Regions from separate parts of the Rhodoferax sp. GW822-FHT02A01 genome, predicted to be linked through region 3. Evidence: predicted binding sites of a transcription regulator. Region 3 holds the regulator's gene; each other region holds the start of a gene.
The links. Region 3 encodes FNR, which switches genes on or off when oxygen is low (the NO sensors DNR and NnrR bind a similar motif). Its sites were predicted from a motif close to TTGATNNNNATCAA; they were not measured.

Region 1 (3,278 bases), 580 kb from region 3:
GCGCTGGCAATGGTCTCAAACCAATGCAGCAGCCCATCCTGTGAGGGGCGGATGTAGTGGGGTGCTGCGACCAGCAGACCATGCAGGGGATGGTCCGCTGCCTTGCGCACAAAGGCCAGGGCATCCTGCAGGTTGTAGCCGGAGTAGCCCAGAATGGCGGGGAGCCCATCGGCATGTTCCAGGACCGTCTCCAGCACCTCCCATTGCTCCTGCTTGCTGAGCGCTGCCGCCTCACCCGTGCTGCCGCAGACCACATAGCCGGCAATACCTGTCTGGCGGTAGTGGGCCAGCAGCCGCTTGAGCGCCACATGGTCCACCGCCCTGGTATCGGCGGTGAAGGGGGTTATCAAAGGAATCCACAGTCCGGAAAAATCGGCTGTGGAGGGCGAGACTGTCTGCGCTGTCGGCATACCTTGTCCAATCAAAAAATGACCGCAAAAGCCGCCTGCAAAAAAGCGCTGAATCCGGGACCGGGCCCATACGGGCAACTGGTTTGGTTCCATCGCTCATCTGAGGACGGAACCGAAGCTCCGGTCAGATGAGCTTGGTCTTCTTGGATTTGCTGACGCAGGTGTTTCCGCACGCAACCGTCTGGATGGTGCGGGAGGCGGGAAGAACACATGCGAACAACATGGACTGAAGTGTAGCAGTGCAACCAACGGTGCCTGATGCCAAAATGCCGCCATGACACATGCACGCGTATCCATCCAGACCCAGGACTTTGATTTGTCGGAAGAAGTGGCGCGCCTGCGCGCGCTGGACAAGCGGGTCGGGGCGGTGTGCAGTTTTGTGGGCACGGTCAGGGATCGCAATGGTGATGCCGATCCATCGGTGCAGTCCATGGAGCTGGAGCATTACCCTGGGATGACGGAGAAATCGATCGAAGCCATGATCGACGAGGCGCACAAGCGTTTTGACATCTTCGGCGCACGGGTAGTGCACCGGGTCGGGCTGCTGCAGCCTCTGGATCAGATTGTTCTGGTGGCGGTCACCTCGGCGCACCGGGGCGAGAGCTTCAAGGCCTGTGAGTTCCTGATGGATTACCTGAAGACGCAGGCGCCGTTCTGGAAGAAAGAAACCACGCCCGACGGTGCCCATTGGGTGGATGCACGGGTCAGTGATGACGCGGCTTTGTTGCGTTGGGGGATCAGTGGAGGCAACGCGGCATAGTTGCCTGGCTTTTGGTGGGTTGATGCGGGGGTAGCGTAGGCCCCTCATGCGTTCCCTTGGGCCGCAAAATTGGGGCCTACGCTACCCCCGCATCAACCTGTCGGCGTCGTTGGTCCAGGCACGAAGGCACAACCCGCGCAAAAAACAGTTCTTTGACGCAAATCAGCCTTTGGCAGACCTAAGTGCCCCAATGCACTTGAAAAGCAAGCCGCTAGCCCCCAAGCTGTGAAGCAACCGACCTAACCGTCAAAGGAATTCACATGCGTACCGACAAACTCACGACTAAATTTCAGGAAGCCCTGGGTGATGCCCAGTCTCTGGCATTGGGCAATGACCATGCCTATATCGAACCCGTCCACGTGCTGGTGGCCATGCTGCGGCAGCAGGACGGCCCCAAGGCACTTTTGCAACGTGCAGGCGTCAATGTCAACAACCTGCTGGCAGCAGCTGAAGCCGCTGTCAAGAAGCTGCCCACAGTGCAGGGTCAAGAACAGGTGCAGGTGGGGCGTGACACTGTTACTTTGCTGCAGGCAGCCGAGAAGGAGTCCATCAAGCGGGGCGATCAGTTCGTTGCCAGCGAACTGTTTCTGCTGGCCATGGCCGACCACAAGGGGGATGTCGGCAACTTGGCACGCGCCAATGGCCTGACCCGCAAGAGCCTGGAAGCCGCCATTGATGCCGTGCGTGGTGGACAGAACGTGGACAGCGCCGATGCAGAAGACCAACGCGAGTCGCTCAAGAAGTACTGCATCGACCTGACTGAACGCGCCCGTCAGGGCAAGCTGGACCCGGTGATCGGTCGCGATGACGAGATCCGCCGTGCCATCCAGGTGCTGCAGCGCCGTACCAAGAACAACCCGGTTCTGATTGGTGAGCCCGGCGTGGGCAAGACCGCCATCGTGGAAGGCCTGGCACAGCGTATCGTGGCCGGCGAAGTGCCGGACTCTCTGAAGGGCAAGCGCGTGCTGTCGCTGGACATGGCATCCCTGCTGGCGGGTGCCAAGTTCCGCGGTGAGTTTGAAGAGCGGTTGAAGAACGTACTCAAGGATCTGGCCAAGGATGGCGGCCAGACCATTGTGTTCATTGACGAACTGCACACCATGGTGGGCGCTGGCAAGGCTGAGGGCGCCATGGACGCGGGCAACATGCTCAAGCCCGCGCTGGCCCGCGGCGAGTTGCACTGCGTGGGTGCCACCACGCTGGACGAATACCGCAAATACATCGAGAAGGACGCTGCGCTGGAGCGCCGCTTCCAGAAAATCCTGGTGGGTGAACCCACGGTCGAGGCCACCATCGCCATCTTGCGTGGCCTCAAGGAGCGCTACGAGGTGCACCATGGAGTGGACATCACCGACCCGGCCATCGTGGCCGCCGCCGAGCTGTCCAATCGCTACATCACCGACCGTTTCCTGCCGGACAAGGCCATCGACCTGATCGACGAGGCAGCCTCCAAGATCAAGATCGAGCTGGACTCCAAGCCCGAGGTCATGGACAAGCTGGACCGTCGACTGATCCAGTTGCAGATCGAACGCGAAGCCGTGAAGAAGGAAAAGGACGAAGCGTCAATCCAGCGCCTCAAGCTGATCGATGAAGAGATCAAGAGCCTGCAAAAGGAAATCGCCGATCTGGAGGAAATCTGGAAGGCAGAGAAAGCCACGGCACAAGGCAGCGCCAATGTGCGGGAAGAAATTGACAAGCTGCGCCAGCAGATCGAAGCACTGACCCGCAAGGGCGATCTGGCCAAGGTGGCCGAGTTGCAATACGGCAAGCTTCCCGAGTTGGAAAAACGCCTGAAAGAAGCGCAGGAAAACGAATCCGGCAAGGCCAGAGCCAAAGGCAAGGAAGGCACCGGACCGCAATTGCTGCGTACCCAGGTGGGCGCCGAGGAAATTGCCGAGGTGGTGAGCCGTGCCACGGGCATTCCCGTTTCCAAGATGATGCAGGGCGAGAAGGACAAACTGCTGCAGATGGAAGACAAGCTGCACCGGCGCGTGGTGGGGCAGGAAGAGGCCATCTCGGCCATTGCCAACGCCATCCGCCGTTCGCGCTCGGGTCTGTCCGACCCGAACCGCCCCACCGGCTCTTTCCTGTTTCTGGGCCCCACCGGT
Region 2 (3,278 bases), 700 kb from region 3:
ACAACATTCCACAGGAGAAGGCCGACGAGGTGTTCGACTTGATGGAGAAGTTCGCGGGTTACGGCTTCAACAAGTCGCACGCGGCAGCCTACTCGCTCCTGGCCTACCACACGGCCTGGATCAAGGTGCATTACACGGCCGAGTTCTTCTGCGCCAACATGACCGTGGAAATGGACGACACCGACAAGCTCAAGGTGTTGTTTGAAGATGCGGAGAAGATGGGCCTGACCTTTGAGCCGCCCAATGTGAACCGTGGCAAGTACCGGTTCGAGCCCATTTCCGACAAGCAGATCCGCTACGGGCTGGGCGCCATCAAAGGCACTGGCGAACAGGCGATCGAGGCCATCGTGGCTGCGCGCGAGGGCAGGGGCCCGACCGCTGAGGCCGGCCCGTTCACCAGCCTGTTTGACTTCGCCCGCCGCGTCGAGCGCAGCCGCTTGAACAAGCGCTGTGTGGAAGCACTGATCAAGGCTGGTGCCTTTGACACACTGCAGCTCAACCGCGCCAGCCTGGTGGCTTCCATTGACCTGGCGTTTGACTTTGCCAATGCATCTGCGGCCAACGCCAACCAGGTGGGCCTGTTCGACATGGGCGACGACGACCACGGCTCCAGCACGCAGGAACCCGATCTGGTGGAAGTCACGCCCTGGGGCGTGAAAGAGCGGCTGACCTTCGAGAAGACAGCGGTAGGCTTTTATCTCTCCGGCCATTTGTTTGACGAGGTGGAGACCGAGGTGCGCAAGTTCGCCAAGCGGCCCATTGAGGAACTGCTGGAAACCCGCGAGCCGCAGTTGCTGGCCGGCATCGTGACCGACCTGCGCGTGATCAACGGGCAGCGGGGCAAACTCGGGCTGTTCAAGCTGGACGACAAGTCCGCCACCATCGAAGCGCGTGCGGACGAGAACCTGCTCAATGCGCACAAGAACCTGCTCAAGGACGATGAACTCATCATCGCTATGGGCAAGGCCCAGCCGGACCGCTTCTCAGGCGGCATGCAGTTCACCGTGCAGCAGATCTGGAGCCTGGAGCAGGCACGTTGCCGCTTTGGCAAGTACCTGCGGGTAGCGGTCAATGGCCGCGCACCAGACATTGCGCGCTTGCTCAAGGACTTCCCGGCCCAGCGCGAAATATCCGAGCAGGGCGAACTGGTGCGGGGCCTGGGTGTGCGCCTGCAGCTCAAACGGGATGCCGATGAAGCGGCTCAAGGTTGTGCGGGTGCCGAAGTGGTGCTGGCACTGGGTGAAGAAGCGCGCTTCTACCCCAGCGATGCGGCGCTGGCGAGCTGGCGTGCACAGGCTGATCAGGGCCGCGCCGTCATCGCCTACGACTGACAGGCGACGCCATAAAACCGGTCCTTTGATCTGGCTCAAACGCCGCGCGATTGGTACGGATAGGGGGCATGCCAATCAATCTAAATGAGATAGACTCTCATTTAGATTGCGCGTTGTCCATGCCTTGGAGACGCCAAACCCCAAGGATCCAACATGCTTCTGTCCCAATTGCCCAATGGTGCCCATGCCCTTGTGAAGCGTGTCTTCAGCGGTTCAAGCGAAGTGGATCAGGCAACGGTGCAGCGGCTGGAGGAGTTAGGTTTCATCGCCGGTGAGCCGGTGCTGATGCTGCGTCGTGGTCCTGGTGGCCGTGAACCGCTTGCCGTGCAGGTGGGCGAGACAATGTTTGCGCTGCGCCTGGTGGAAGCCTGCAGCGTGGAAGTATCGGCGCCTGATTCGGTGAAGGCGCTAGCCTGATATGTCCCAAACGTTGACCGCCGCGCCCAAAGTGATTGCCCTGGTGGGCAACCCCAACTGCGGCAAGACCGCGCTCTTCAATCTGCTGACAGGTGCTCGCCAGAAAGTGGCCAACTATGCCGGCGTCACGGTGGAGCGCAAGGTCGGCACTGCCCGGCTGCCGTCCGGCAAGACGATATCGGTGGTGGATCTTCCAGGCTCCTACAGCCTCAAGCCCAGCACGCCCGATGAGCAGGTCATGCTGGAAGTGGTGGAAGGGCGCCGCGTTGGCGAAGCCGCACCCGATGCCATCGTGGCGGTGGTGGACGCCACCAACCTGCGCATGAATCTGCGCCTGGTTTTGGAGCTCAAGCAGTTGGGCAAACCGCTGATCGTGGCGCTCAACATGGCGGACGTCGCACGGGCCCATGGTTTGCATATCGACGTGCAGCGCCTCAGCGCTGAGTTGGGCTGCCCGGTGGTGGAGACTGTCGCCGTCAAACACGAAGGCCACGCAGCATTGCTGGCGCAATTGGAAGTGCAGATCAACCAACTGGCGCAGGTGCCTGATGCGCAGGCCACAAAGCAACCGCGGGCTGCAGCAGCATGGAGTTCGGTGGAGCTGCAAACCCAGGTACGCCGCATATTGGCGCTGGTGGCGCCACAAGTGCCTGCCATGGGCCGCTTTCAGTACCGGCTGGATGCGGTGGTGATGCACCCGGTGTGGGGGCTAGTGTTGCTGGCCACCATCCTGTTCCTGATCTTTCAGGCGGTGTTCTCCTGGGCCAATGTGCCCATGGACCTCATCAAGGACGTGATGGCAGCGGTGGGGGACTGGACCACGGCTCATATGGAAGACGGCCCGCTGCGCAGCCTGCTGGTAGACGGCGTGATTGCTGGCGTGGGCGGCGTGTTGGTGTTCCTTCCGCAGATCCTGATTCTGTTTTTCTTCATCCTGTTGCTGGAAGATTCCGGCTATCTGCCGCGCGCCGCCTTCTTGCTGGATAACCTGATGGGCAAGGTCGGGCTCTCGGGGCGCGCGTTCATTCCGCTGCTGTCGAGCTTTGCCTGCGCCATCCCCGGCATCATGGCCACGCGCACCATTGCGAACTGGCGTGACCGCCTGGCCACCATCATGGTGGCGCCGCTGATGACCTGCTCGGCCCGCCTGCCGGTGTATGCCTTGCTGATTGGCGCCTTTGTCCCAGCGCGCCAGGTGGGCTGGTTTGATCTGCGCGGGCTGACCCTGTTCGGCTTGTACATTGCCGGCGTGGTCAGTGCCATGGCGGTGGCTTGGCTGCTCAAGCGGGTTTGGATGAAGTCGCACTACCAGCCTCTGATGCTGGAGTTGCCGCCGTACCGCCGCCCCAGCTTGCGCAATCTGGGGCTGGGGTTGTGGGAGCGGGCGCGCATCTTCATGAGCCGTGTGGGCGGCATCATCTTTTCCCTGATGGTGATCCTGTGGTTTTTCTCCACCTTCCCCGGTCCGCCAGCGGGTTGGGATGCATCCCAAGGACCGGCCATCCAATACAGCCTGGCCGGCATGCTGGG
Region 3 (3,278 bases):
AATGGGAAAGCGCCCCTGGTCCAGGGCGTCGTAATACTCTTCCAGCGTCTTGGCATTCTGGCTGTAGGTAGCGCCGATTCGCCCAATGCTCGAAACACCCAGGGCGATCAGATCGCAATCGGGCTGCGTGCTGTAGCCCTGGAAGTTGCGATGCAAACGTCCCTGGCGCTTAGCCACGGCCAGCGCGTCGTCCGGCAAGGCGAAATGGTCCATGCCCACATAGACGTAGCCGGCCTCCATCAGTGCGGCCATGGAACGTGACAGCATGGAAATCTTGGAGCCGCCGCTCGGTATCTCGGCAATGTTGATGCGGCGCTGCGGTTTGAAGCGTTCCGGCAGATGGGCGTAGGCGTACAAAGCGATGCGATCCGGACGCAGCTCGATGATCTGGGCAATGGTCCGCTCAATCGACTCAGGGCTTTGCTTGGGCAGGCCGTAGATGAGATCTACATTGATGGATTCAAACCCACGGCTGCGCGCATCTGCCACCAAGGAGAAGACCTGCTCGGCTGGCTGCACACGGTGCACGGCCTTCTGGACCGCCGGGTCAAAATCCTGCACGCCGAAGCTCAGGCGGTTGAAGCCCAGCTCGGCCAGGGTATCCAGCCGCTCGGCATCGATGGTGCGGGGATCTATTTCAATGGAGTATTCCCCACCAGGGACAAAGGTGAAATTGCGCTTGAGCATCGCCATGACGGCACGAAGCTCATCGTCGCTCAGAAAGGTGGGGCTGCCTCCGCCCAGGTGCAACTGGCTTACGGACTGTGCAGTTCCAATCAGCTGGGTATGCAAAGCCACCTCTTTTTCCAGGTAAGTCAGGTATTCGGCAGCCTTTTCGTGGTGCTTGGTGATGATCTTGTTGCATGCGCAGTAGTAGCACAGCGACTCGCAGAATGGGATATGTATGTAAAGCGAAAGCGGCAATGCCAAAGCAGCAGGCCCGCTGCGGCGTTGTGTCAGTGCCTGAGAATAATCTTCTGCATTGAAGGCCTCAACGAAGCGGTCGGCGGTAGGATACGAGGTGTAGCGCGGGCCGGAAACGTCGTATTGGCGCAGCAAGTCTTCGGTGACGGGGGATACGACAGAATTCATAGGTACTCCAGGACATATCCCCGACAATGTGCCTGAAGATGCAAACAGATAGTTTGATGTGAATCAAGGTCTCGAATACATGACATTTCGAAATTTAGGTTCATAATTGATTTGGATCAGGTGAGATAAGGAAGAACACATGAACGCATATCTACCGGATGAAGCCCATCCCGCGATTTCCATCAGGCCGGCGGGCAACGTGGTTGAAATGAGTGCCCACGGCATCAAGGTCGCTTGTTCCAACTGCAATCTGCGTGAACTGTGTATGCCCCTGGGGCTGACCCCTTCCGAATTGGAGCGTATTGACGAAGTGGTGGGCAGTCGCCGCAAAGTCAAGCGCGGCGCCACACTGTTTCGCAATGGCGAGAGATTCACCAGCCTGTATGCGATCCGCACAGGTTTCTTCAAGACCTGCGTTGCCTCCGAAGATGGCCGCGACCAAGTGACGGGTTTTCAGATGGCAGGCGAAATTGTTGGCCTGGACGGCATCGTCCAGGAGCACCACACCTGCGACGCCGTAGCACTGGAAGACGCAGAAGTGTGCGTCATGCCTTTTGAAAAGATTGAAGAGCTGTCGCGCGAGGTTTCAGCGCTGCAGCGCCACGTGCACAAAATTTTGAGCCGGGAAATCGTGCGCGAAAATGGCGTGATGCTTCTGCTCGGAAGCATGCGCGCTGAAGAACGCCTGGCGGCGTTCCTGCTCAACCTGGTGCAGCGTCTGCACGCTCGCGGATTCTCTCAATCGGAGCTGGTCCTGCGCATGACGCGTGAAGAAATTGGCAGCTACCTGGGCCTCAAGCTGGAGACGGTCAGCCGCACCTTCTCCAAGTTCGTCGAAGAAAACATCGTCGAGGTCAAACAACGCCACGTCCGCATTCTGAACACGGACGCGCTGCGTGAAATCGTCAACCCGAAGGTTTGCAGCTAAGTAGCGTTCAGGGGGCGTCCACAGGCTTGGGGACGCCAGTAGCTGCGTGATTCCTTGCAGCCATCGCAGGTGCGGCACTGGACGGTGTACCACCTAGCGTCTTGTTGATTTCCAGTCCCTTCTGGTAGTAGTTTTCATCCGTTACAGGATCTGGTCGGCTGATGGCCAGGTACAGCGTGATAAAACTTGCCACAACAACGATGGCAGGACCTGCCACAACCATCCATACGTGACCGAACTTCCACCATGGTTTGGCTTCTGGTGCATTGGCGAGCTGACTCATATCGGTTCCTTGCATTCAATACTTGAAAGAGAAAACCCCGGCAGGACTTCGAGTCAGGACTCGAAACACTGCCAGGGTAGAAGCTGCTACTGAGTCGACTTACTGCTGAGCAGTGCCCAGGTTGGACAGACCCCAGACATAAGAAGCCACAACATGGATCTGCTCAGGACTGAGCTTATTTTCCTGAGCGGGCATGATGTTGGTCTTGCCGTTGGTGATCATGTTGATGATGGCCTGCTCACCAAAACCGTGCAACCAGATGTTGTCGGTCAGGTTGGCAGAGCCCACCGCTTGCATACCCTTACCGTCTGGGCCGTGGCATGCAGCGCACACACCGAACTTTTCCTTGCCCAGGTTGGCACGCACGGAGTCGTGCGGGCTGCCAGACAGGCTCAGCACATAGTTGGCAACATTCTTGACGTCGTCAGAAGTGCCCACTGCGGCTGCCATCGAAGGCATGTTGCCAACACGGCCCTTGGTGATGGTTTCCACGATTTTCTCGGGTGTGCCACCATGGAGCCAGTCATTGTCAGTCAGGTTGGGGAAGCCCTTGCCGCCACGCGCATCGGAGCCATGGCACTGCGAGCAGTTGTTCATGAACAGACGTTCACCAATGGCATGTGCCTGGGGATCCTTGGCAACGTCCTCCACCTTCATGGCCATGAACTTGGCGTAGATAGGCGCCACTTCGGCATTGCCCTTGGCAACCTCGGCGTCATACTGTCCATGCGACGTCCAGCCGGAGCTGCCAGGAGAGCTGCCCAGACCGGGGTACAGAGAAAGGTACACGGCTGCAAAGATGATGGTGATGACGAACAGGCCCACCCACCAGCGTGGCAGGGGGTTGTTCATTTCACGCAGGTCGCCGTCCCACACGTGTCCGGTGGTGTTGTCGTGGGAGGTCATTGCCTTGGCTTTACCACTGAACCACAGCAGCAACACGCAGGCCGCTATGGAAAAAATAGTAATGCCAGC

Region 1: clpB (ATP-dependent chaperone ClpB) is a predicted target of FNR. The motif match lies at 1,323-1,336, and genes of this name have one in related genera.
Region 2: AAGF34_RS22400 (FeoA family protein) is a predicted target of FNR. The motif match lies at 1,357-1,370, and genes of this name have one in related genera.

Annotation. Positions count from the first base shown of each region.
Region 1 is NZ_CP152376.1:4,598,158-4,601,435, reverse strand. It holds gene dapA (4-hydroxy-tetrahydrodipicolinate synthase) at 1-410, opposite strand, end outside; gene AAGF34_RS21795 (molybdenum cofactor biosynthesis protein MoaE) at 685-1,170, shown strand; gene clpB (ATP-dependent chaperone ClpB) at 1,431-3,278, shown strand, end outside.
Region 2 is NZ_CP152376.1:4,715,764-4,719,041, reverse strand. It holds gene dnaE (DNA polymerase III subunit alpha) at 1-1,331, shown strand, start outside; gene AAGF34_RS22400 (FeoA family protein) at 1,485-1,748, shown strand; gene AAGF34_RS22395 (ferrous iron transporter B) at 1,750-3,278, shown strand, end outside.
Region 3 is NZ_CP152376.1:4,018,405-4,021,682, reverse strand. It holds gene hemN (oxygen-independent coproporphyrinogen III oxidase) at 1-1,092, opposite strand, end outside; gene fnr (fumarate/nitrate reduction transcriptional regulator Fnr) at 1,301-2,020, shown strand; gene AAGF34_RS19135 (FixH family protein) at 2,028-2,303, opposite strand; gene ccoP (cytochrome-c oxidase, cbb3-type subunit III) at 2,403-3,278, opposite strand, start outside.